3 regions of the Mesorhizobium sp. LjNodule214 genome follow, and region 2 is predicted to be linked to each of the others. Evidence: riboswitches for the same ligand, from Rfam matches in the RefSeq annotation. Region 2 holds a riboswitch; each other region holds the start of a gene.

Region 1 (7,516 bases), on a different contig from region 2:
CCTCCAAGGAAAGGCCATGGCCTCCCTTTTCCAGCACCTCCAGCAACTCGCGCGGCGATTGCGGAATCCCTTCAACGGCGTAGCCCTGTTCCCTGAGGTCGTGCAACATCGCCAGCACGCTGGAAGGCACGTCGAGGCCGACGGCATAGCCGGTGCGGCCAGGGGCGCTGGGATAGTCCGGGATCAGGATGGCGAGCTTGCGCGTCGCGCGCGGCGCGCGCTGCAGGCGGATGAAGGCTTCGATGCGGCTCGCCACCTGCGCCACGCGATCACCTTCCGGCCGGTTGGCGAAGGCGCGGAAGGCCAGTGCCGGATCGGTTTCGCTTTCACCCTTGAAGGAAATGGCGCCGGCGAGGATGCGGCCGTCGAGTTCGGGCAGCACGACATGCATGGCGAGGTCGGCCGGCGCCAGGCCGCGCTGGTTCTTTTCCCAGACGTCGCGGCGCGTCGTGGCGACGATGACCTGGAAGACTGGCACGCCGGCGCGGTCGAACAGGGTTTCGATACCGGGTTCGGCGCCGGAGGCGAAAGCGGTCGCCGTGACGATGGCGGCAGGGTTGAGCGCCGCGAGTGCCGTCTCGACAAAGGCGAGCGAGGCAGGGTCCTTGAGGCTCGACACGAAGATGGGCACGGGGGCCATGCCACGCGCTCTGAGCGCTTCAAAAAGGGCATCGATCGGCGCGACGTCGGCGGCAAGCAGCATCGAGCGGTAAAACAGGATGGGGATGACGGCGGCGCCGACATTCGAAAGGCCCGGCTTCTCCACGACGCCTCGTCCAGGCTCGTAAAATCCCGCCTTGGGCACCGCGACCGGCTGGGCGACTGCCGCATCCGATCCCGCCAACCGCGCCAGCCTCTGCATCAGCGCGCTCATGTTCTCCGGCCCGCCTTCGCGGAAATAGCCGAGCAACGCGTCCAACTCCGCACGCGGCAGCGTCGAGCCTTCGATCAGGCGAAAATCCTCGTCGTGGCTCTCGCCGGGCAGCAGCGCCAGTTTGATGCCGCGTTCGCGCGCGATTGCGGCGAGCTGGTCGCAGCCGTAGCGCCACCAGTCATAGCCACCGAGGATGCGGACGAGGATCACCCTGGCATGTCGCGCCACGCTGTCGATCCAGAGATCGACCGACATCGGATGGCGCAGGTCGCGAAGTGCGGCGAGCCGCATGGATGGCAGGCGCTCCGCCTTCCACGCCGCCGCCAGTCCGGAAAGATCGCTGTCGGTAAAGGACAGCGCCACGATATCCGCCGGCGTCTGCCGGAGATCGACAGGCTCGGCGAGGTCGTCGAGCGAGGCGGATGTTGTGGTGAGAATGTGCATCGCGGTTCGTTTTTTGCCTCAGCCGGCGAGGATACGCTCGATGGCCGGGCGGTTCAGCCCCTTCAGGCCGATGACGACGAGGCGCGAGCGGCGGTCATCTTGCGCCGTCCAGGCGCGGTCGTAATAGTGGTTGACGCGCGGTCCGACGGCTTGAAGCAACAGCCGCATCGGCTTGCCACCGACCTCGACGAAGCCTTTGACGCGCAGCACGTTCTCTTCCTCGGCGGCGGTGGCGACGCGTTTCGCCAGCTCATCGGGATTGGCGATCGAGGGAATGTCGACAATGAACGTGTCGAAGTCGTCATGCTCGTGGTCGAATGCGCCGTCATGATGGGACTTGCGGTTCTCGATGTCGTCTTCGACGGCGAGACCGAGGCCGAGCAGTACGGAGGGATCGACCTTGCCCTGGGAGGTCGGCACGATCTTGACCGCGCGCGAAAGGTGCTCGCCGATGAGGGCATTGGCGCGGGCCGAACCGGCGGCGTCCATCAGATCGCTCTTCGACAATATGATCAGGTCGGCACAGGCGACCTGATCCTCGAACACTTCCTCGACCGGGTCGTCGTGATCGAGCGTCTCGTCCTGGGCGCGCTGCGCCTGAAGGGCATCCATGTCGTTGGCGACGCGGCCTTCGGCCAGGGCCGGCCCGTCGACCACAGCAATGACGCCGTCGACCGTCACACGGCTTTTGACGCTCGGCCACTGGAAGGCCTGGACGAGCGGCTTGGGCAAGGCGAGGCCCGAGGTTTCGATCAGGATGTGGTCGACCTTCGGCGTGCGCGACAGAATCTGGTCCAGCGCCGGGACGAAATCGTCGGCGACGGTGCAGCAGATGCAGCCATTGGCCAGTTCGACGATGTTCTCCTCTGGGCACGTGTCGATGCCGCAACCCTTGAGGATCTCGCCGTCGATGCCGATGTCGCCGAATTCGTTGACGATGATGGCCAGCCGCTTGCCTTTGGCGTTCTCGAGCAGATGGCGGATCAGCGTCGTCTTGCCGGCGCCGAGGAAGCCGGTGACGACGGTGCAGGGGACGCGGGAGACAGAAGCGGTCATGGTCAGTCCTTCAGCAGATCAGGGGGAGGAATGCGGGCGACAAGGCCGCGCTTCAAGGAATCGGGGCGGCCGCGCCAGGGAATGAGGCCGTCGGTCGAGGTGGCGAAGAGCTTTGCGCCGGCGACGAGGTCGGCGCCGCTCGTCGTGGCCAGGTCGCCGAAGACGTAGCTCCAGCAACCGTCGCGCAGGATCGCGGCGCTGAGGCGGCGCTTGCAGTTGCCGAGGCATTCGACGGTACGGATATGGAGGTCTTCGCCCGAGGCGGCGCGGCGCGTGTCTTCGGCGAGCAGCGCGCCGGCACGGGGATGGGCGTCGGAGCCGGTTTCATCGCGGCAGGAGGCGCAGACGATGATTGTGACTCCCGCCAGGGATTCGTCCCTGCCGGACGATATGTCCGCTGTCTCAGCCGAAAAACTGCTGTCGCGCTCCAAATCAGGCTCCTTGCCCGGAAAACCCGCCAGGCGATCGGATTCTTTATGTCTCAGACGGCAGGTCTCCTGGCTCGCGGGTCATCGCCTTGGGTAGCCGCCTTCCCGGGAACATCCCAGTGGTTTTCGGCTGAGGCTCGTCGCTTACAGTTGCGGGGACAGCCGCGGATTTGAAATCTTGCGATCTCGCACCGCATTCCCTCTTGGCTCCTCCCTTTGCCGAGAGGAGACCGTCTGCAGCGGATTTAGGCTTGTAGGGACAGTCGTGTCAACGCGCGTCTACGACAGGTAGTGTCTCAGTTTGAAATCCAGAAAATTGTCGGTCGTGTTTGAAGCCCTAAGCGAAACCACCTACGCTTAGCGGAAAGCATGGGCCGGCGACATGGCGCGAGTTTGGAAGATTGTACGCCACGGGGCGCCCGAGCCATGGGAGGATTCCATCCCGGAGGCGTCACTGGCGGAAGGGCAATTAGCTGTGCTTCTCGGACGGCTGGCTGCTAGCCATCTGCCACCCGTCGCCACGACCTCATTGCCACGAAATGCTCCGCGATACACCACCTCGCTCACTGTCAAAAACGACCGCTTGGGCAACAAGTGCTTCACCGTCTACGCGAGCGGCAGCCGGGTCCACCACATAGCGACCTTAGAGGAGACGCCTTGAGGTGCGGATCAGGCGAGCGATTTGGATTTCTGTGGCGGTGTTGTCTTTTGGGACAATTGGCGCCTTGCTTGCCGTTATGCTGTTCTACCTGCTCTGGCCTCCGGTGGCGTTGTAGCGGTCCTTAATGGCTCAGAGCCATGATTTCAAACTGAGACACTACCCTACGACACGGCGATGTCGACAAGCGCCGGACCGAGATCGCCCGCTGGCATCGCTTCGATGCGCTCCAGCCCGAGCCAGTCTTGCATCTGCTTCAATTCCGCGAAGAGCTGAGCGGCGGTTTCGGGTCGTGCGCAGGCTTCGGCGTAGGCGGCGTGGACGCGCAGCACGCTGGCCGGGCGGTCGGCTTTGAGGTCGACGCGCGCGACGATCCTGTCGCCGAGCAGGAACGGCAGCACGTAATAGCCGTACTGGCGTTTTTCGGCGGGCGTGTAGATCTCGATGCGGTAGCGGAAGTCGAACAGCCTCTCCGCACGCGCCCGCTCGAATACGACAGGGTCGAAGGGAGCCAGCAGGGCGCGCGCCTCGATGCGGCGCGGCAAACGGGCGTCCTTGTGCAGGTAAGCCGGCTTGTCCCAACCCTCGACGCGCATCGGCAGCAGCTCGCCCGTTTCGACCAATTCCTCCAGCCGGCCCTTCATATCGGCTGGCGACAGGCGAAAGTAGTCGCGCAGGTCGCCGGCGGTTGCGACGCCATGGGCGCGCGCCGAGATGCGCAGCAATTCGCGGTGTGCATCCTCGGCCGCCGGCACCGGCAGGTCGAGGACAGCCTGCGGCAGGACGCGTTCGGGCAGATCGTAAAACCGCTCGAAGCCGCGACGCGACGCCGTGGTGATGCGGCCGGCCCAGAACAGCCATTCGAAGCCGTGTTTGGCGTGGCTCCAGCCCCACCAGCCGCCCGACCCCTTCTGGCCTTCCAGCGCGGAAGCGGCGATCGGGCCGCGATCGACGACCTCGCGGTAGATCTCTTCGATATAGCCGGCGTGTTCGCGGCCCCATTTGGCCAGCCCCAGATACATCTCGTCGCCGCGCTCGGCGCGCTGCATGCGCCAGCGCATCAGCGGGTATGTCTCGACCGGCAGGAAGGAGGCCTCGTGCGCCCAATATTCGAACACCGTGCGCTTGCGCGTCACGGCGGCATTGTCGAGCAAGGCGAGCGGGTAGGAACCAAGGCGTGAATAGAGCGGCATATAGTGGGCGCGCACCACCGCGCTGACGGAATCGATCTGCAGCAGGCCGGTACGGCTGAGCACGCGGGCCAGATGGCGGCGGTTGGGTGTTCCGCCCGGTCTCGGGTCGGTAAATCCTTGTGCTGCGAGCGCGATGCGCCGGGCCATGCCGAGCGAGATCTTTTCCTTCATGCAGACGTCGCCCTGATGCTGTTCAAGCCAAGCAAAAACCGATGATTCCTGGCCATGCTAGCAGGGTTTTGGCGGGATATATGTCAGGAGAGAAAAGTGGAGTAAAAAGTGAAGGAAATCAAACAAGAGCGGATCGGACCAGTTTTCCGGGATATGCCGTCCAGCACCGCGTTTTGAACAAGGTTTGACTTGCTTCGCCGAAAGCGCTGCGCTAACCCTCGCCGCGTTGCAGCATAGGCCACCTAAAACGGTTCAGCGGTTAATCTGTCACGCTTCCGCATTAAGGTTGGTTGCTGTAATCAAAGTGGATTGACCGCCAACGGAAAGCCGCAGCATGAACGCACTTTTGAGTTCGTACCTGCCCATAGTCCTCTTCATCGGCGTGGCGCTGGTCGTCGGCCTGGCGCTGATCATTGCGCCGTTCCTGGTGGCCTACCGCAATCCCGATCCGGAAAAGCTTTCCGCCTATGAATGCGGCTTCAACTCCTTCGACGATGCCCGCATGAAGTTCGACATCCGCTTCTACCTGGTGTCGATCCTGTTCATTATCTTCGACCTGGAAGTGGCCTTCCTGTTTCCCTGGGCGGTGTCCTTCTCGAAGATCGGCATGCTCGGTTTCTGGTCGATGATGGTGTTTCTGGCGGTGCTGACCATCGGCTTTGCCTATGAATGGAAAAAAGGAGCGCTGGAATGGGATTGAACGACAGTTCCGGCACGCTCGTCGCACCGAAGCCCAAGGGCATCATCGACCCCAATACCGGTCGACCGGTCGGTTCCGACGATCCGTTCTTCCTCGAGATCAACAACGAGCTGGCCGACAAGGGTTTTCTCGTCACCTCGACCGAGGCGCTGATCACCTGGGCGCGCAGCGGCTCGCTGATGTTCATGACCTTCGGTCTGGCCTGCTGCGCCGTCGAGATGATCCATACCTCGATGCCGCGCTATGACTCGGAGCGGTTCGGCGTCGCGCCGCGCGCGTCGCCGCGCCAGTCCGACATCATGATCGTCGCCGGCACGCTGACCAACAAGATGGCGCCGGCGCTGCGCAAGGTCTACGACCAGATGCCGGAGCCGCGCTACGTCATCTCGATGGGCTCCTGCGCCAATGGCGGTGGCTACTACCATTATTCCTATTCGGTGGTGCGCGGCTGCGATCGCATCGTGCCGGTCGACATCTATGTGCCCGGCTGCCCGCCGAGCGCCGAAGCGCTGCTCTACGGCATTCTTCTGTTGCAGAAGAAGATCCGCCGCACCGGCACGATCGAACGGTGACCCCATGAGCCAGTCGTTGAACGAACTCTCGACCTATCTGGGCGAGACGCTGGCCGGCAGGGTCGACAATGCCGTTCTGGCCTATGGCGAGCTTACCGTCTCGGTCGAGCCGCGCGACCTGATCGAGGTGGCGACCTTCCTGCGCGACGATCAGCGCTGCCAGTTCATCTCGATCATCGACGTCTGCGGCGCCGACTATCCGTCGCGGGCCAAGCGCTTCGATGTCGTCTATCATCTTTTGTCGCCGAAGCAGAATTTGCGCATCCGCATCAAGGTCCAGGCCGACGAGGAAACGATGGTGCCGTCGCTCACCGCCGTTTATCCCGGCGCCGACTGGTTCGAGCGCGAGACCTACGACCTCTATGGCGTGCTGTTTTCGGGCCATCCCGACCTGCGCCGCATCCTGACCGACTATGGGTTCGAAGGCCATCCGCTGCGCAAGGATTTCCCGCTGACCGGTTTCGTCGAAGTGCGATACGACGACGAGGCCAAGCGCGTCATCTACGAGCCGGTGGAATTGAAGCAGGAATTCCGCAATTTCGATTTTCTTTCGCCGTGGGAAGGGACGGATTACGTCCTGCCGGGGGATGAGAAGGCGAAACAGTGAGTAGGGAAGTAGTGAGTAGTCAGTAGGGAAGGAATTGGAAAAAAGGATCGAATCTTATCGTGACCTGTTGGTGTGGCAATCGGCGATGGTGCTTGCCGAAAATTGCTATCGCCTCACCAAGGGTTTTCCGAAAGAAGAGATTTATGGAATGACCTCCCAGATGCGCCGCTCGGCGGTTTCGATCGCCGCCAACATCGCCGAAGGGTATGGTCGTGAGAATAGAGGTTCGTTCGGTCAGTTTCTGCGCATGGCGCAGGGGTCGCTGAAGGAACTGGAAACGCACATACTGCTGGCATGCCGGGTCGGTTTGCTGGAAAGAGACAATGAGACTGAACTGCTGCTGCGATGCGAAGAGATTGGAAAAATGATGCGATCTCTCATCAGGACGGTGCAGGCAAAGCAGGCGGAATAAGTAGGCATTGAGATTGATGATCACTACTCACTACTCACTACTGACTCTTCGCCAGAGGCGCCAGAATGGCTGAAACCTCCGTCCGCAATTTTAACATCAACTTTGGACCTCAACATCCTGCAGCGCATGGTGTTTTGAGGTTGGTGCTTGAGTTGGACGGCGAAGTCGTCGATCGCGTCGATCCGCATATCGGGCTCTTGCATCGCGGCACCGAAAAGCTGATCGAGCACAAGACCTATCTGCAGGCGGTGCCTTATCTCGACCGGCTCGATTATTGCGCGCCGATGAACCAGGAGCATGCCTTCGCGCTCGCGGCCGAGCGCCTGCTCGGCATCGAGGTGCCGAAGCGCGGCCAGCTGATCCGCGTGCTCTATTCCGAGATCGGCCGCATCATGTCGCAC
Region 2 (7,516 bases):
ATCTTCCTCTTGAACCGTCATCGCCCTGACAACACAATGTGTCAGGGTCACCGTGCCGATGCGGCGCCTCTTCACCGCAGATTGGCTATTTAGAAAGTTGGGAGAAACCAATGAACGCTGAGGCTTTCAGCAGCCCGCTTTTTGTGAAGCGCGCAACCCACATCATCCAGGAGATTGCCGGCCTTGCGGATGCAATCGATTTTCTCAATGAATGGCCGGAAGATCGCAGAGACCTGATTCACGAAGCCGCCCTGAGGGCATGCTACGATGCATACGATAGGCGCAAGCCGGTAAGCACGGCGCGCAATGCGTTTTTCGGCTTTGCGAAGCGCGTCGCCATATTGGAAGATCCAACCTCCGCCATGCAGTGGATCGCCGCCTGCAGATCGGGCAGTGGAAAAGTGCAGGTGTAGACTTCGACGACGAGTTTGAGACTGGCGAGGCGCGTCAAACAGTGCACTATGTCCAGGTTTCACAGCTAGACCACGCGAATGAGAAGCAGTTCCTCACCACCGACTGCAAATCCGCAGATCGCAAGCAAGCTGACCATGGCCAGACGCAGCTCATGGCGATCGCTTGCTCGCCAATGGCCAGGCTCAGTGGCGCAGATGCAGCGGTCGCGTTCGGCTGAATAAAAAAATGCGATCCGGGCTGTTTGCCGCATAGTGGCTGTGGGGGAGGGGGATGACCGGGTTGACCAGATTTGAGAGACCAGTCGTTGTTCAGCTTAGCCGCCGCGGCTCGGAGCGTATCGTGTTCGACGTCAACGACGCGGCCGCTATCTTGCTCCGGGATCTGCATCATGAGACCGATAAACGCAGAATAGCGATGGACGCCTGTCTGCAGGTTTTACGCGGTAAGACCCATCCACCAACCGCTCGACGAGCTTTCGTCGCAGCCGCACTCGAAGCACGCATTCTGCGCAGTGATTGAGATTTGGGACGCCGCTCGTGAATTTCGGCCGTCTGCACATCGCTATTGAACGCGGTCCGAACACCCCTGCCGGCATCGGCCAGGAGCGAGCCAACCCCGCAATTTCCGCGACGGCTTTCCTGGTCCGGCGCCGGATCTTGACCATCAAAACACAAGGGGTCCGCCTGCCAGCTGCGGCCGCTCGGCTTCGCCGTCGCGGTGATCGTGATTGAAGCCAGAGGCAGACAGAGCCATCGAGCGGCAATTGGCCCGGTGCAGATGGCGGAGCGTCGATGCCGCTTCAACAGTCTCCGGAAGTACCGTATCAACCTTCCCCCAGCTTGGCCCTGCATCCGATATCCCGGAACACGCTCCGCGGACCGGCGCCGCGTGATCGCTGATGCTTCTCCCGATGGTCGGGACCGGGGGGTTCGGCGACCAAGGTCGGGGAGACGATAGTGACACTGGATGATCCCAATACGGAATAATCCGAAACTGGCTGGCGGTGAGCCGTCTAGTTTCTGGCCGGCTCATTTGGGGCCCAAGCCTCCTTCGATCACCCGCCAACGGCGGCCTCTGGAACAGCTGACTTCGACGCGCCATGACAAGGGCCTCGGCCAGGCCAAGGTTGCCGAGGCGCTTTCGCGGGCAGCTCGATTGCCTTGGGTGCGCCGGATGGACTCACCCCAAGATCGCCCGGTGTGTGGCGTTGCCGCTCACCGCCGGCGAGGGGCACCGAGCCCTACGCGGTCTGCGCTTTTTCCCGAATTGCGCGTGCTGCAGCCACCATGTTCATCAGGGCAGGGCGGACCTCCTCCCATCTGCGCGTCTTGAGACCGCAGTCGGGATTCACCCACAGTTGGCCATCCAGCAATCGCTCGCGCGCAAGCATGATGAGGTTGGAAATCTCCCCCACTTCCGGGACCCGCGGCGAGTGAATGTCATAGACACCAGGACCGATCCCGTTCGGATACTTGAAGCTTCGGAGCGTATCGAGCAGTTCCATCTGCGAGCGCGAGGTTTCAATGGAGATCACATCGGCATCCATTGCGGCAATCGCGTCCACGATATCGCCGAACTCGGAGTAGCACATATGGGTGTGGATCTGGGTCGCATCGCCGACCGCCGTTGAAGCCAGCCGGAAGCATTCGACGGCCCAGTCGAGATAGGCCTGCCAGTCGGCCTCGCGCAGCGGCAAGCCCTCGCGCAGTGCGGCTTCGTCGATCTGGATCATCCTGGCGCCGGCCTTTTCGAGGTCGCTCACTTCATCGCGAATGGCGAGCGCGACCTGGCGGCAGACGGCTGAGCGCGGAAGGTCGTCTCGGACGAAGGACCAGTTGAGGATCGTCACCGGGCCGGTAAGCATGCCCTTCACCGGCTTCGGCGTCAGCGACTGAGCATATCGCCACCAGTGTACCGTCATCGGCTGTTGTCGCGACACATCGCCAATGATGATCGGCGGGCGCACAAAGCGCGAGCCATAGCTCTGCACCCAGCCGTGTTGCGTGAAGGCGAAGCCGCGGAGCTGCTCAGCGAAATACTGCACCATATCGTTGCGCTCGAATTCGCCGTGGACCAGCACGTCGAGTCCGATCTCTTCTTGCCAGCGAACGGCGGCTTCTATCTCTTTCTTCAGGAACGCCTCATAGTCGACGTAACTCAGTTCGCCTTTGGCATGGGCTGCCCGCGCCTTGCGAACCTCGGCTGTTTGCGGGAAGGAGCCGATCGTCGTGGTGGGAAAGGAAGGCAAGCCAAACGTGTCGGCCTGAAGCTTGGAGCGCACGGCGAATGCGCTCTTCCGGCGCGTCATGCCGACCTTGATGCTGGCGACCCGGACTTCGACGAGCGGATCATGCACCTTCGCGGATGTCGCGCGAACGGCGGCAGCCTCAGCCGACGCCTCCAGTTCGGCGGCGACCGCGTCCCGGCCTTCGGCCAGGGCACGGGCGAGCACGACCAGCTCGCCGGTCTTTTGCGCCGCGAAGGCGAGCCACGACTTCACATCCGCATCGAGTGCCGTCTCCGTGTCCAGGTCGATCGGCACATGCAGCATCGAGCAGGACGGGGCGATCTCCACGCGGTCCGACGGCCAGCCGGCGACGATCGGCTTGATGCGGTCAAGTATGGCAGGGAGGTTCGCGCGCCAGACGTTGCGGCCGTCGATCAGTCCGAGCGAGAGCACAAGGTCCTTGTGCGCGAGCCGGCCGACGGGCTCCAACTGCTCTGGAGCGCGCGCGAGATCGACGTGCAGTCCCGCCACGGGCAGAGAAATTGCGGTCTCGAGATTGTCTCCCAGCGATCCGAAATAGGTAGCGACCATGATCTTCAACTCCGGTGCTGCTTTTGACAGCCGGCAGTAGGCGAATTGGAGCGCATCCCGTTCGTTGGGAACCAGATCGACCACGAGCGCCGGCTCATCGATCTGCACCCAATCGGCTCCCGCGAGCTTCAGCCTCCGCAGGAGCTCCTCGTAGACGGGCAGCAGCCGTGGCAGGAGCGCGATAGGGTTGAAACCTTCCTCAGGTGACTTCGCCAACTTGAGAAAGGTAACCGGTCCAAGCAGGACCGGGCGCGTGTGGATGCCGAGCGCCTTGGCCTCGAGGAAATGATCGACCGGTTTCGCCGACGAGAGGGCAAAGCTCTGATCGTCCGTAAGTTCCGGCACAATGTAGTGATAGTTGGTGTCGAACCATTTGGTCATTTCCATCGCGGCAAGGCCATGCCCGTTGGCCGCATGCTCGTCACCTGCATGTCCACAATCAGCGGCCTGACCTTGGTTGCCGCGCGCCATGGCGAAATAGGTATCGAGTGGGACCTCGCCGTCAGTCCAGGTGTATCGTGCCGGCACGGCGCCGACCATGGCGATGGTGTCGAGCACATGGTCATAAAGCGAGAAATCGTTGGACGGGATTTTCGACACGCCGCGATCGTGCTGCTCCCTCCAGCTGGCGGCGCGTAGCGCCTTCGCCGTCGCGAGCAGGTCGGCAGCGGGAGATTTTCCGGACCAGTAGCTTTCAAGCGCGAATTTGAGTTCCCGCCGTCGACCGATACGCGGCACGCCGAGCGTTGCCACTGGAATTTGTTGAGAGACAGTCATGCCATACCCCGATGGTTGGGGCGTGGGGACAAGGAACGCACGAGTAGGCGGCACGAAGCCAGGCTACCGCGGCCACCGAGACACCCCGCCCGTGGACGTTGTTCGTCGTGGCAGGTCTCCTGGCTCGCGGGTCAAAGCCTCTGCCCGTCTTCCCGAGGCCGTTCGCCTCAGTGACACCAATGGGCTTGGCTCGCCGCTAACAGTTGCGGGGGCAGCGCCGGCATCGCACCGGCTTCCCTCTTAGCTCCGCTACGGCAGTGCCGCGCGGAGAACCACGACATGCGCACAGTTACAGCCGCTTCGCTCCTTGTCAATACATATAACGAGATGTTTATGTGATGATGCGAATAGTGCCCTTGCGCTGATCGGTCTCTTTCGCCCAAAGCCGCATACGATGCCGCCTCTCATCAGTGCAGGCTCGGAGAGGTCCTTGTCCCCATCGGCGACGCCGGATCAGATCGAGGTCGCCGGGCTCAAAAGCGTAAAGTGGGGCGAGGCCGTCACGGTCCGCCGGGAATCCCGGTATTTGTTCCCCGCTCGGCTTCGCTCAGCGTGTTTGCGCATTCCAGCGCGCTGATGACCATGGCCGCAAGCGGAAAGAAGAGGTGGCGCCGCAGGTGGGCGGGCTGGGGCCGGGCCGCCAGCGTCCCGAACAACTGCGCGGCGATCGCCTCGACCTGCTGCGCGAGCAGCTTCACCCTGCGGTCGCTGAAGGCCGGCGCCACGATCGTGCGTAACCGGGCATGCTCGCCCCCCTCGTGCGAGACCAGCCTCCCGGCGAACCGAGAATCACCAAATCTGGGGTGCATGCCGCACTCGCTAAGCGACGGAAGGGCGGAAGGTGACCGGCAGGCGCTGCGGGCAGCGAATGACGTAAGACGGCATGTAGACGACGTTCTCCGGGGCGATGGCCAGCGCCAGATCCTCCAGCCGCCCGAACAGCGCGGGGAAGGCGCAGCACAATTCCAGGCGCGCCAGCGGAGCGCCCAGGCAGGAATGCGGCCCCTCGCCGAACGATACGTGCGCGTTGTGCCGCCGGGTGACATCGAATCTGTCGGCGCCGGGACCGAAGGCCTTTTCGTCCCGGTTCGCCGCATAGAACGCCATCAGGACGGCGTCGCCGCGGCGGACCATGCATCCGTCGATCTCCACGTCCTGGGTGGCATAGCGGAACGGCAGATTGGCCGCTGAGCTGCCCCAGCGCAGGATCTCCTCGATCGCCTGTGACCACGGAACTTGGCCGCTGCGCACCAGGTGAAGTTGCTGCGGATGCGTCAGCAATGCCAGTACGCCATTGCCGATGACGCCGGCGGTGGTCACGAAGCCCGCAGAGAGCACCATGAACAGCATGTCGATCAGCTCGGTGTCGGAAACGAGCTCGCCATTGTCACGCGCGACGATCAGGGCCGAAGCCAGATCATCGCCGAGCTGGCCCCGCTTGAGCGCGATCAGGCGACGGAAGAACTCCGGGATGCGCTGCCGCGTCTGTCGCACCTCATCGGCTGTGGCGGAGGTGTTGGCCAGGCTGTAGGTGAGCGCGACGATCTCTTCGCGCTGTTCGTCCGGCAAACCGAACAGTTCGGCGATCACGTTGGTGGGCAGCGGAGCGGCGAACTCGCACATCAGATCTGCACTGCCGCCGCGCTGCGCCATCTCGGCCAGGAGTCGATCGACGCATTGTTCGACCCGTGGCGCCAGCAAGGCGATACGACTGGGCGCGAAGCTGCTGGACAGCAGGCCGCGCAAGCGCCGGTGATCGGCGCCGTGCGCCGTGGTCATGTTGTCCACTTTGCATATCCCGATCAGCGGATGATCCTCGGGAATCTCGCCGTCCTGCAGCGCCCGCCACTGTCGCCAGTCCTTGTTGAAACGCTGGTCGGAAAGCATACGCCTGAGCGTCTGGTGACGGCCTGCCGCCCAGGTCACAAAATCGCCTGGCAGCGACACTCGCGCCATCCCTTCCTGCTGCAGAATCGCAGAAGACAGATCATCAAGTTGCGTGGGAGCGGCCGGCACACCGATCACGTCGCAATGATCGTTTTCTGCGCGCATGCCAACAACTCCTTCAAGACCATCGCGGGTCCACTTCTCGGCACGGATGATCCGCGCGCGGACTTCGAAAAGTGCCCCCCAGTGTGCTTCGTCCTCAGAAGCGGTAGGTGAGACCTGCGCCTATCAACCAGGGATCGAGCTTGGCCTTGCCTGTGAGCTTGGCGCCGGCGACAGTGACGTCGAAGTCGGGCTTGAGGAAAAGCTTCTTCACGTCGAAGTTGACGCCCCAGTGCTCGTCCACCATGTAGTCGAATCCGACCTGCAGCGCGGCGCCGAATGTGTTCTTGACCTTGAGATCATCGGCGCTGCCGGCTTGCTGATGATAGAAGATCGTATAGTTCACGCCGGCGCCGAGATAGGGTTTAAAGGCGTCGAAATCGGTAAAATGATACTGCAATGTCACCGTTGGCGGCAGCAGCCAAACCTTGCCGACCTTGCCAAGCCCGCCGATCGCACCTTGGCCATCGATGTTGGCATAGGTGGTGCCGAGTATGAGTTCGGCGGCGATGTTGTCCGTGAAGAAGTACGAAATATCGAGTTCCGGCGTCACGGTGTTCGAATAGGAAAGACCAGAGCCGGGTACCGCATTGACGTAGCCCGAATCCTCGGTAATCACCCCCAACGCCCTCAGGCGGATCTGCCAGGGGCTTGGCGCTTCCGCGACCCGGGCTTCAGCCTGCGGGACGCTCGCGGCTTGATGAACATCTGCCGCGCTGGCCTGTCCCGCAACGATGAGGACGACAGCCGCTGTCATTGCCCGCGCCACGCCAATTCGCGCTCTCGCCATACTTTTCTCTCCTTGATCTTCAGAAGCGACGCACTGCGCCTTGATTGAATCCTGCTCGCATCAATCGAGATTGACGGAGCGCTCATGCGGGATAGCCCCCGCATATGTCGTGCCAAATGAGAAAATCATTGCAGAACAACGCGATCATTCTGATAGCGCTGTGTCTCATGTCCGACTTCGTCGAAGATCCGACAATAACTGCGGCCGTAGCCGCCGCCGGGTAGCAGTTCGTCAACATCGGCCGCCAGTTCGTTGGCATGCTCGTACTCGGCTTCGAGTTTGGCGTATTCTGCGTTCAGCGCCTTGATCGTCGCCTGCTGCTTCGCCGTCAGGCCGGGGAACGTTCCAGCCAGCTGGCGCAGTCCGTGGGCGTGTCCGTAAGGTCGTCTCGACCGCGACCGATAGGGGCGGGAAATCCGTTGACAGCATGCGCCAGCCGCCATCCGATCGGGCCATGTAGCGGATCGCGTTCAAGACCTCTCGCAGGTCCGTCACCACGCGCCGCCCGGTCTTGGCCGCGCCCGGCAGGAACGGTTGTATCCGCGACCATTCCTCATCCGTCAGATCGGAGGGGATAGCGCTTGGTCTCCTTCTCGATATCGGCCATCCGGCCACGCGTCGCTCGGGTCCACATCCCAAGCTTGAAACACGATTAATCCCGCCAGTCC
Region 3 (7,516 bases), on a different contig from region 2:
GGCGCGCGCAGTTGACGAAGCCGACATCGGTCCATGGCGCGCAGTCGTTCAACCAGCGCAGCATCGACATCATCGGCGTGACGCCGGAGCCGGCCGAGATAAGCAGATACTTTGCCGCAGGATGGCTGTGGAGCGAGAAGTCGCCCACCGGCCCGTAGGCCTTTACGTGGGTGCCGGGCTTCAGATGATCGAACATCCAGCGCGTGCCGACGCTGCCGGCCTGTGCCTTGACCGTCACCGCAATTGAGAAGGGCCGTGACGGCGACGACGACAGCGTGTAGGTGCGCATCAGCGGACCGTCGGCGGTCGGCAGTTCCAGCGTCACGAACTGGCCCGGCTTGTAGCGGAACCAGGTCTGGTTGTCGGAGCGGAAGGTGAAGGTCTTGACGTCGGGCGCCTCGTCGGCGACGCCGATCACCTCCAGCACCTGCAGCCTGTCGTTCCAGGGCGCCATCTCGTCGAGGTGGCGGTAGAGGCCGAGATCGGTCATCGCATTCATCCCCTCACCCCTCAGGCGACATTGCGCAGCGCCGGCCGGCCGCCTTCGGCAAGGCGCGGGCCGATGAAGGACGCGTACCATTCGACGAACTGGATGACGCCGCCCTCATGCAGTTCCGAATAGGGGCCGGGCTCGTAGGCCGGCGACAGGATGCCGAAGGCGTTTTCCTCGACGATGCGGCGATCCTGGTCGTTGGTCTCGGTCCAGACATGGGTGAGTTCTTCGAGGTTGTAATCGACGCCCTCGACCGCATCCTTGTGCACCAGCCACTTCGTCGTCACCGCGGTTTCCGTGGCGCTGATCGGCAGCACGCGGAAGGTCACCGCGTGGTCGATGAGGATGTGGTTCCATGTCGTTGGGTAGTGATAGTGCATCAAGGTGCCGATCCGATCGGCCGAGACCGTGTCGGACAGGTTCTTTGTCACCGCGCGCTTGCCGTTCATCGTGTAGCTGACGGCATCGCGCAGCAGCGGCGCGCGGGTGGCGCGATATTGTCCGGCCGGGTCGATGCGGAACTTGCTCGGCAGGCCCGCCGCCTCGCATTTCGCCCAGTGCGCCAGCATTTCGGGGTCGCTGTCGGCGCCTTGCACGCCGGTGACCGTCGGTGCTTCCGGAAAAGTCTTGCACAGTTCGGGATGATTGCCGGCGCAGTGGTAGCACTCACGGTTGTTTTCCCAGACGAGCTTCCAGTTGCCCTTCTCGACGATAGTCGATTCGAAGGCGACCTTTGCCTCGCGCAACCGGTGCGGCAGGAGGTAAGGCTCGATCATCGCCCGCATCGGCGCGAAGTCGGCCGGCTCTTTTGCCAGGCAGATGAAGATGTAGCCGCCGACGCTTTCGCAAGCGACCGGCTTCAGGCTGAACTGGCTCTTGTCGAAACCATCGGCCATCTGCCGGGCGAACAACAGCCGGCCGTCGAGTTCGTAGGTCCACTGGTGATAGGGGCAGACCAGCTTTGCCGCAGTGCCCTTCTCGGCGTTGCAGACGCGGCTGCCGCGATGGCGGCAGGAATTGTGGAAGGCGTTGATCTTGCCTTGCTGGTCGCGCACCAGCACGACTGGATAGTCGCCGATCTGGGCGGTGATGAAGCTGCCGGGCTTCGGCAGTTCGCAGTCATGGCCGATGAACAGCCAGTCGCGATACCAGATCAGCTCCATGTCGAGCTTGAAGAAATCGGCGTCGGTATAAAAGGGCTGTTCCAGCGAGTAGCCCTGCTTGCGGCTGTGCAGCAGCCTCAGCATGTCGTTGCGCGCATCCATGTCCTGTCCTTATCGTTTAAGGACTGAACTGGTGGTGATGGAGGAAAGACCGGCGGCAATCCGGCGGCAGACCGGACATGCACCATCCACCTCTTGACCGCCCACCGCGATCAGTCGAGTCTAGAAATCTCCGGCTGGTTTCCGGGCTCTGGAGTGTCCTTGCGGACGGTCGCGACACCTTCCCAGGCGGATTGCCCAGTGGTCTCCCGTTGCGACTTGAACTCCACCACCGTTGCGGGGGCAGCGCCGGGTTTTGACCGGCTTCCCAATTCTCCGCTTCGTCGGCGACGAGGCAGCACCTGAGATGAATTGATCTAACCATGACGGCCGGATTGCCGGCGGTATGAAAACGACATCGCATCCATGTGTCGCGACACGGATGGTGATTACCGCAGCCAAACTCCAGGGACGCCGATTTCCGCTTCTGCCGCACTTGGTGCCCGTCACGAATCGCTCGCGATCGGGCTTTAGCCGGCGTCAAAATGGTTAACAGTATCGAAAAGTGACTATTAGCAGATTCTAAAATCGAACCGAACGGTTCGTTTCTGTTGACGGTGCGTGCAGGACGGTGTGAACGCTGGCACTCCGACACAGTTGGTGATGCATAGGCGGCTTTTTGATAACCAATTGATAAAGTTGATAAAAGGTTCGGTGGTAGTAGGCTCTGGTACAATTTCAAGATGCAGAGTCATGGTCCACACGGAACAACTTCGTGATTGGAAACCGCCACCTGGCTTTCCCACATCGGGGCTGTCCGAACGACGCGAATTCCTTCCCAAGACACGCCGCTAGACGGACGGAAAACTGAAATACTGGAGTATTTAAAAATGAAAAAGATTGTTCTCACTGCCGCCGCCCTTCTGGCCATTTCCGGCAGCGCCTTCGCAGGCAGCGACAACTATGGCTCCAATGGCGCCGACCAGCCCGTTGCTGCAGTGGACAGCTCGTACACCGCTTCGATCAAGAAGTCGGAACCGGCCACCGAGAAGCCTGTCGACCAGGGCAGCGACCGCAACCTGTTCGGCAACAACTAACAGCCGATCCCAAGACGCAGAGCGGCGGTCAAGCCCGCCGCTCCGGGAACTGAAAATCCAGGAGCACCCAAAATGAACAAGATTGTCCTTACTGCCGCCGCGCTTCTGATCGCCGGCGGCAGCGCCTATGCCCGCAACGACAGCGTTGGTGCGAGTGCCGTCAACAAGCAGACGACCGCCAACATCGACACCACGCAGACCTCGTCTGTGCGTAATACCGGCTCGCCGGTCTACAAGCTGCTGAACTCGTCGGGCGACGTGCAGAAGTCCGCCTCTCAGGGCAGCGACCGCAACCTCTTCGGCAACAACTGACCGCCGAGGTCGTTAGCAAAACAAGAGCGGCGGGCTAGGCCCGCCGCTCTTGTTTTTATGTTTTTATGCAATGCCAGATGGCCTGTCTTCAGGCCGCCTTCACTTCCGGCGCGTGGAGCGAGAAGGAGTGGCCGTCCGCGTCGAAGATATGCAGGTCGCCGGCGTCCGCGCCCAGCCGCAGCGTCGTCCCGCGCTTGACCTCGACATTGCCCGGCATCTTGGTCACCAGCGGCAGGTCGGCGCGGCCGATATCGACATAGACGAGCTGAACCTCACCGAGCTGCTCGACATAATCCACCGTTCCCTCGAACAGATAGTCCGCGCCGGTAGCAATCACCAGATCCTCCGGTCTGACGCCGAAGCTGACCGCAGCGCCTTTCGCCGATGCCGGCGTGGCGATCGGCACCGTCGCCTTGCGGCCGCCGACATGGCTGACAATGGTCGGGTTGCCGGTCTTGTCGATCGTCGCCGGCAGGATGTTCATGGCCGGTGAGCCGATGAACTGGGCGACGAACAGATTGCCCGGCCGCTTGTAGAGCTCCATCGGCGTGCCGACCTGCTCGATATGGCCTTCCTTCAGCACCACGATGCGGTCGGCCAGCGTCATCGCCTCGACCTGGTCGTGGGTGACGTAGATCATCGTCGTATTCGGCATCGATTCCTTCAGCTTGGCGATCTCGATGCGGGTGGCGACGCGCAGTGCCGCGTCGAGGTTCGACAGCGGTTCGTCGAACAGGAACACTTTCGGATTGCGCACGATGGCGCGGCCGATGGCGACGCGCTGGCGCTGGCCGCCCGACATCGCCTTGGGCAGCCGGTCGAGATATTTGGTCAGTTGCAGGATCTCGGCCGCCTGCCGCACCCTCTTGTCGATCTCGGCCTTGCTTTCCTTGCCGATCTTCATCGAGAACGCCATGTTGTCGTAGACCGTCATGTGCGGGTAGAGCGCGTAGGACTGGAACACCATGGCGATGCCGCGCTTCGACGGCGGCACATCGTTCACCACCTCGCCGGCAATCTTGAGCTCACCGGAGGTGATCTCCTCCAGCCCGGCGATGGATCTCAGCAAGGTCGACTTGCCGCAGCCCGAAGGGCCGACAAAGACGATGAACTCGCCCGACTTAATGTCGAGGTCGATGCCGTGGAGAATGTGCAGATTGCCGTATGATTTCTTCACCTGTCTCAGCGTGACATCGGCCATGATTTCCTCCTGGTGGTTTCCCTGCGAATTAATCGATGCGCCCGAACCAGGCGCCGTAGCCGCCGAGGCGGACCGAGCCTGTGCCAGACTGTCCTGAAAAGCCGTGCCCGGGCAAGGGCTGCAGCGCTTGGCCGCCGAGGGCGACCTCGGCCGGTTTGCTGCCCAGGTTGAAGACGCAGACGACCTGTTCGTTGCCCTCGCGGCGGGTGAAGGCGACGGTGTCGCCCTCGCTTTCGATGAAGGTGATGTCGCCCTTGGCCAGCGCCGGATGCTGGCGGCGAAAGGCGAGAAAGCGCCGGTAGTGCTCGAGCAGCGAGTTGGCGTCGCCCTGCTGCACGTTGACTGCTTGCGAGAGATGCTTGCCGGGCACCGGCAGCCAGGGCTTTGCGGTCGAGAAGCCGCCGTTCCTGGCGGCGGCATCCCATACCATCGGCGTGCGGCAGCCGTCGCGGCCCTTGAACTCAGGCCAGAAGCGGATGCCGTAGGGATCCTGCAGGTCCTCGAACTGGAGCTCCGCCTCGCCGAGGCCGAGCTCCTCGCCCTGATAGATGCAGACCGAGCCGCGCAGCGACATCAGCAGCGCCGAGATGACCTTGAGATAGGCGGTCGGATCGGCTTCTCCGGCGGCCCAGCGCGAGGCCGGCCGCATCACGTCGTGGTTGGAGAAGGCCCAGCACGACCAGCCATCGCTGGCGACCTTGCCGAAGGCTTCCAGAACCAAGCGTACTTTGGCGGCGCTGATCTTCTCCGGCGCCAGGAAGTCGAACGAATAGCACATATGCACGCGCTTGCCGCCGGCGGTGTAGGCCGCCACCACTTCCAGCCCGCGCTGCGAATCGCCGACTTCGCCGACCGCGGCCTGTGCCGGATACTCGTCGAGCAGGGCGCGGAAGCGTTCGAGGAAGCCGAGATTTTCGGGGCGGCTCTTGTCGTATAGATGGTCCTGGTAATTGTAGGGGTTGACTGCCGGCGCCGTCTGGTCGTTGCGCTCTTCAGGCGGCAGCGGCGGGTTGTTTTCCAGCCCCTGGCTGTGGAAATAGAAATTGATGGTGTCGAGGCGGAAACCGTCGACGCCGCGCTCCAGCCAGAAGCGGGTGACGTCGAGCAGCGCGTCCTGGACCTCCGTGTTGTGGAAGTTGAGATCGGGCTGCTCGGCCAGGAAGTTGTGCAGGTAATATTGCTGGCGGCTGGTGTCCCATTGCCAAGCCGAACCGCCGAAGATCGACAGCCAGTTGCTGGGCGGCGTGCCGTCGGGTTTTGCATCGGCCCAGACATACCAGTCGGCCTTCGCATTGGTGCGGCTCGAGCGGCTTTCCTTGAACCACGGATGGATGTCGGCGGTGTGCGACAGAACCTCGTCGATCATCACCTTGAGGCCCAGCCGGTGCGCTTCGGCAGTCAAGGCGTCGAAATCGGCCAGCGTGCCGAACATCGGATCGACGTCGCAATAGTCCGACACGTCGTAGCCGAAATCCTTCATCGGCGACTTGAAGAAGGGCGAGATCCAGATGGCGTCAACGCCGAGCGAAGCGATGTAGGGCAGCCGTTGGACAATGCCTTTCAGGTCGCCGATGCCGTCGCTGTTTGAGTCCTGATAGGAACGCGGATAGATCTGGTAGATCACCGCGCCCCGCCACCAGTCACGATCGACGGCGGGGTCCGGTCTGGATGTCACCTTCAAAGCCGATTGCATTGCTCTCAACCTCCTTTCACCGAGCCGGCAAGCAGCCCGCGTACGAAATAGCGCTGCAGCGAGAAGAACACGATCAGCGGCACGATGATGGTCACGAACGCCGATGTCGTGAGGATCTCCCAATCGCCGCCGCGCGAACCGAGCAGCGCATTGAGCTTGGCGGTCAGCACGATCTGATCCCCCTCGGTACCGAGGAAAACCATCGCCACCAGAAGATCGTTCCATACCCACAGGAATTGGAAGATGGCAAAGGAGGCGAGCACCGGGAAGGACAGCGGCAAGACGATCTTGACGAAGATCTCGAAATCGCTGGCGCCGTCGATGCGCGCCGATTCCATGATCTCGCGCGGCAGACCGGCAATGTAGCTGCGCAAGAGATAGATGGCGAAGGGCAGGCCGAAGCCGGTATGCGCCAGCCAGATGCCGAGATAGGTCTTCGACGGCACGCCGAAGAAAGTGCCGACGCCGTTGTAGAGCTTCAACAGCGGGATCAGCGACATCTGCAGCGGCACGACCAGCAGGCCGATGATGACCGCGATGAGCAGCGCGCGGCCGGGAAAGCGCATCCAGGCCAGTGCATAGGCGGCGAAAGCCGCGATCAGGATCGGGATGACGGTCGCCGGAATGGTGACGGTCAGCGAGTTCATGAAGGAGCGGCCGATGCCTTCCGAAAACAGCACCGTCTGGTAATTGTCGGTGGTGAATTTCGGCGGCGCCGACGAGGCATAGTAGACGCGCTGACCACGGTCGCCCTCGAAGGCTTTTGGCGAGGCCATGACGAACGTTCCGTCGGCGTTGAGCTGCAAGGTCGCGCCGTCGCCGAGATCGGCGGTCGTGCCGGCGGGGTATTGCGTCGGCGCGGCCGACTTGACGCCGAAGGCGCTGATGTCGCGGGCAGCGCCATCGCCGAAGATGTTGCCGGCAAGCACGAACTTGCCGTCCTTTTCGACTTGCGCCGAGGCCGGCGGCAGCCGGCCGGCTTCGGTCTGGCTGGAACTGGCGAACGAGTTCCACCAGCCGGAGGCGATGATCTGGTCCTTGTCGCGCAGCGACGAGACGAGGATGCCGAGCGTCGGCACGGTCCAGATCGCCACGAAGATGAGCACCGCGATGTGGACGCCGAAGCGGCTGGCAAACGACTTTCCGGTTGCGACGGCCATCTCAGTGCCCTCCCGTCTCTTTGTTGGCCTGGCGGATGTTCCAGACCATGATCGGAATGACCGCGATCATGATGATGATGGCGATGGTGGCGCCGCGGCCGAAATCGCCGCCGCCGCGGAACATCCAGTCGAACATCAGATTGGCCAGCACCTGGCTGTTCCACTGACCGTTGGTCATGGTCAGCACGATGTCGAACACCTTCAGCACCAGGATGGTGATGGTGGTCCAGACGACGGCGATGGTGCCCCAGATCTGCGGCACCATGATCTTCCAGAATATCTGGAACGGGTTGGCACCGTCGATGACGGCGGCTTCCAGCGTTTCTTCCGGGATGCCGCGCAGGGCGGAAGACAGGAT

The links. Region 2 has a riboswitch for cobalamin ahead of metE (5-methyltetrahydropteroyltriglutamate--homocysteine S-methyltransferase). Riboswitches for the same ligand answer to the same signal wherever they lie in the genome.
Region 1: linked by a shared signal. The riboswitch ahead of ACSQ3Z_RS16275 (DUF1636 family protein) and the one ahead of metE (5-methyltetrahydropteroyltriglutamate--homocysteine S-methyltransferase) in region 2 are both predicted to bind cobalamin.
Region 3: linked by a shared signal. The riboswitch ahead of ACSQ3Z_RS05825 (aromatic ring-hydroxylating oxygenase subunit alpha) and the one ahead of metE (5-methyltetrahydropteroyltriglutamate--homocysteine S-methyltransferase) in region 2 are both predicted to bind cobalamin.

Annotation. Positions count from the first base shown of each region.
Region 1 covers NZ_CAXUPE020000002.1:483,303-490,818, reverse strand. The annotation lists gene cobN (cobaltochelatase subunit CobN) at 1-1,318, opposite strand, end outside; gene cobW (cobalamin biosynthesis protein CobW) at 1,337-2,374, opposite strand; gene ACSQ3Z_RS16275 (DUF1636 family protein) at 2,377-2,805, opposite strand; cobalamin riboswitch at 2,845-3,052, opposite strand; gene ACSQ3Z_RS16270 (winged helix-turn-helix domain-containing protein) at 3,625-4,824, opposite strand; gene ACSQ3Z_RS16265 (NADH-quinone oxidoreductase subunit A) at 5,159-5,524, shown strand; gene ACSQ3Z_RS16260 (NuoB/complex I 20 kDa subunit family protein) at 5,515-6,096, shown strand; gene ACSQ3Z_RS16255 (NADH-quinone oxidoreductase subunit C) at 6,101-6,703, shown strand; gene ACSQ3Z_RS16250 (four helix bundle protein) at 6,738-7,115, shown strand; gene ACSQ3Z_RS16245 (NADH-quinone oxidoreductase subunit D) at 7,181-7,516, shown strand, end outside.
Region 2 covers NZ_CAXUPE020000006.1:94,169-101,684, reverse strand. The annotation lists gene ACSQ3Z_RS35510 (DUF982 domain-containing protein) at 111-413, shown strand; gene ACSQ3Z_RS35505 (DUF982 domain-containing protein) at 685-933, shown strand; gene metE (5-methyltetrahydropteroyltriglutamate--homocysteine S-methyltransferase) at 1,655-3,985, opposite strand; cobalamin riboswitch at 4,102-4,301, opposite strand; partial or broken gene ACSQ3Z_RS35495 (cytochrome P450) at 4,576-4,862, opposite strand; gene ACSQ3Z_RS35490 (cytochrome P450 family protein) at 4,829-6,061, opposite strand; gene ACSQ3Z_RS35485 (OmpW/AlkL family protein) at 6,156-6,815, opposite strand; gene ACSQ3Z_RS35480 (hypothetical protein) at 6,974-7,291, opposite strand; partial or broken gene ACSQ3Z_RS35475 (transposase) at 7,302-7,463, opposite strand.
Region 3 covers NZ_CAXUPE020000001.1:1,185,253-1,192,768, reverse strand. The annotation lists gene ACSQ3Z_RS05830 (2Fe-2S iron-sulfur cluster-binding protein) at 1-490, opposite strand, end outside; gene ACSQ3Z_RS05825 (aromatic ring-hydroxylating oxygenase subunit alpha) at 511-1,758, opposite strand; cobalamin riboswitch at 1,874-2,076, opposite strand; gene ACSQ3Z_RS05820 (DUF680 domain-containing protein) at 2,586-2,792, shown strand; gene ACSQ3Z_RS05815 (DUF680 domain-containing protein) at 2,865-3,104, shown strand; gene ACSQ3Z_RS05810 (ABC transporter ATP-binding protein) at 3,193-4,305, opposite strand; gene bglA (beta-galactosidase BglA) at 4,334-5,998, opposite strand; gene ACSQ3Z_RS05800 (carbohydrate ABC transporter permease) at 6,004-7,158, opposite strand; gene ACSQ3Z_RS05795 (carbohydrate ABC transporter permease) at 7,160-7,516, opposite strand, start outside.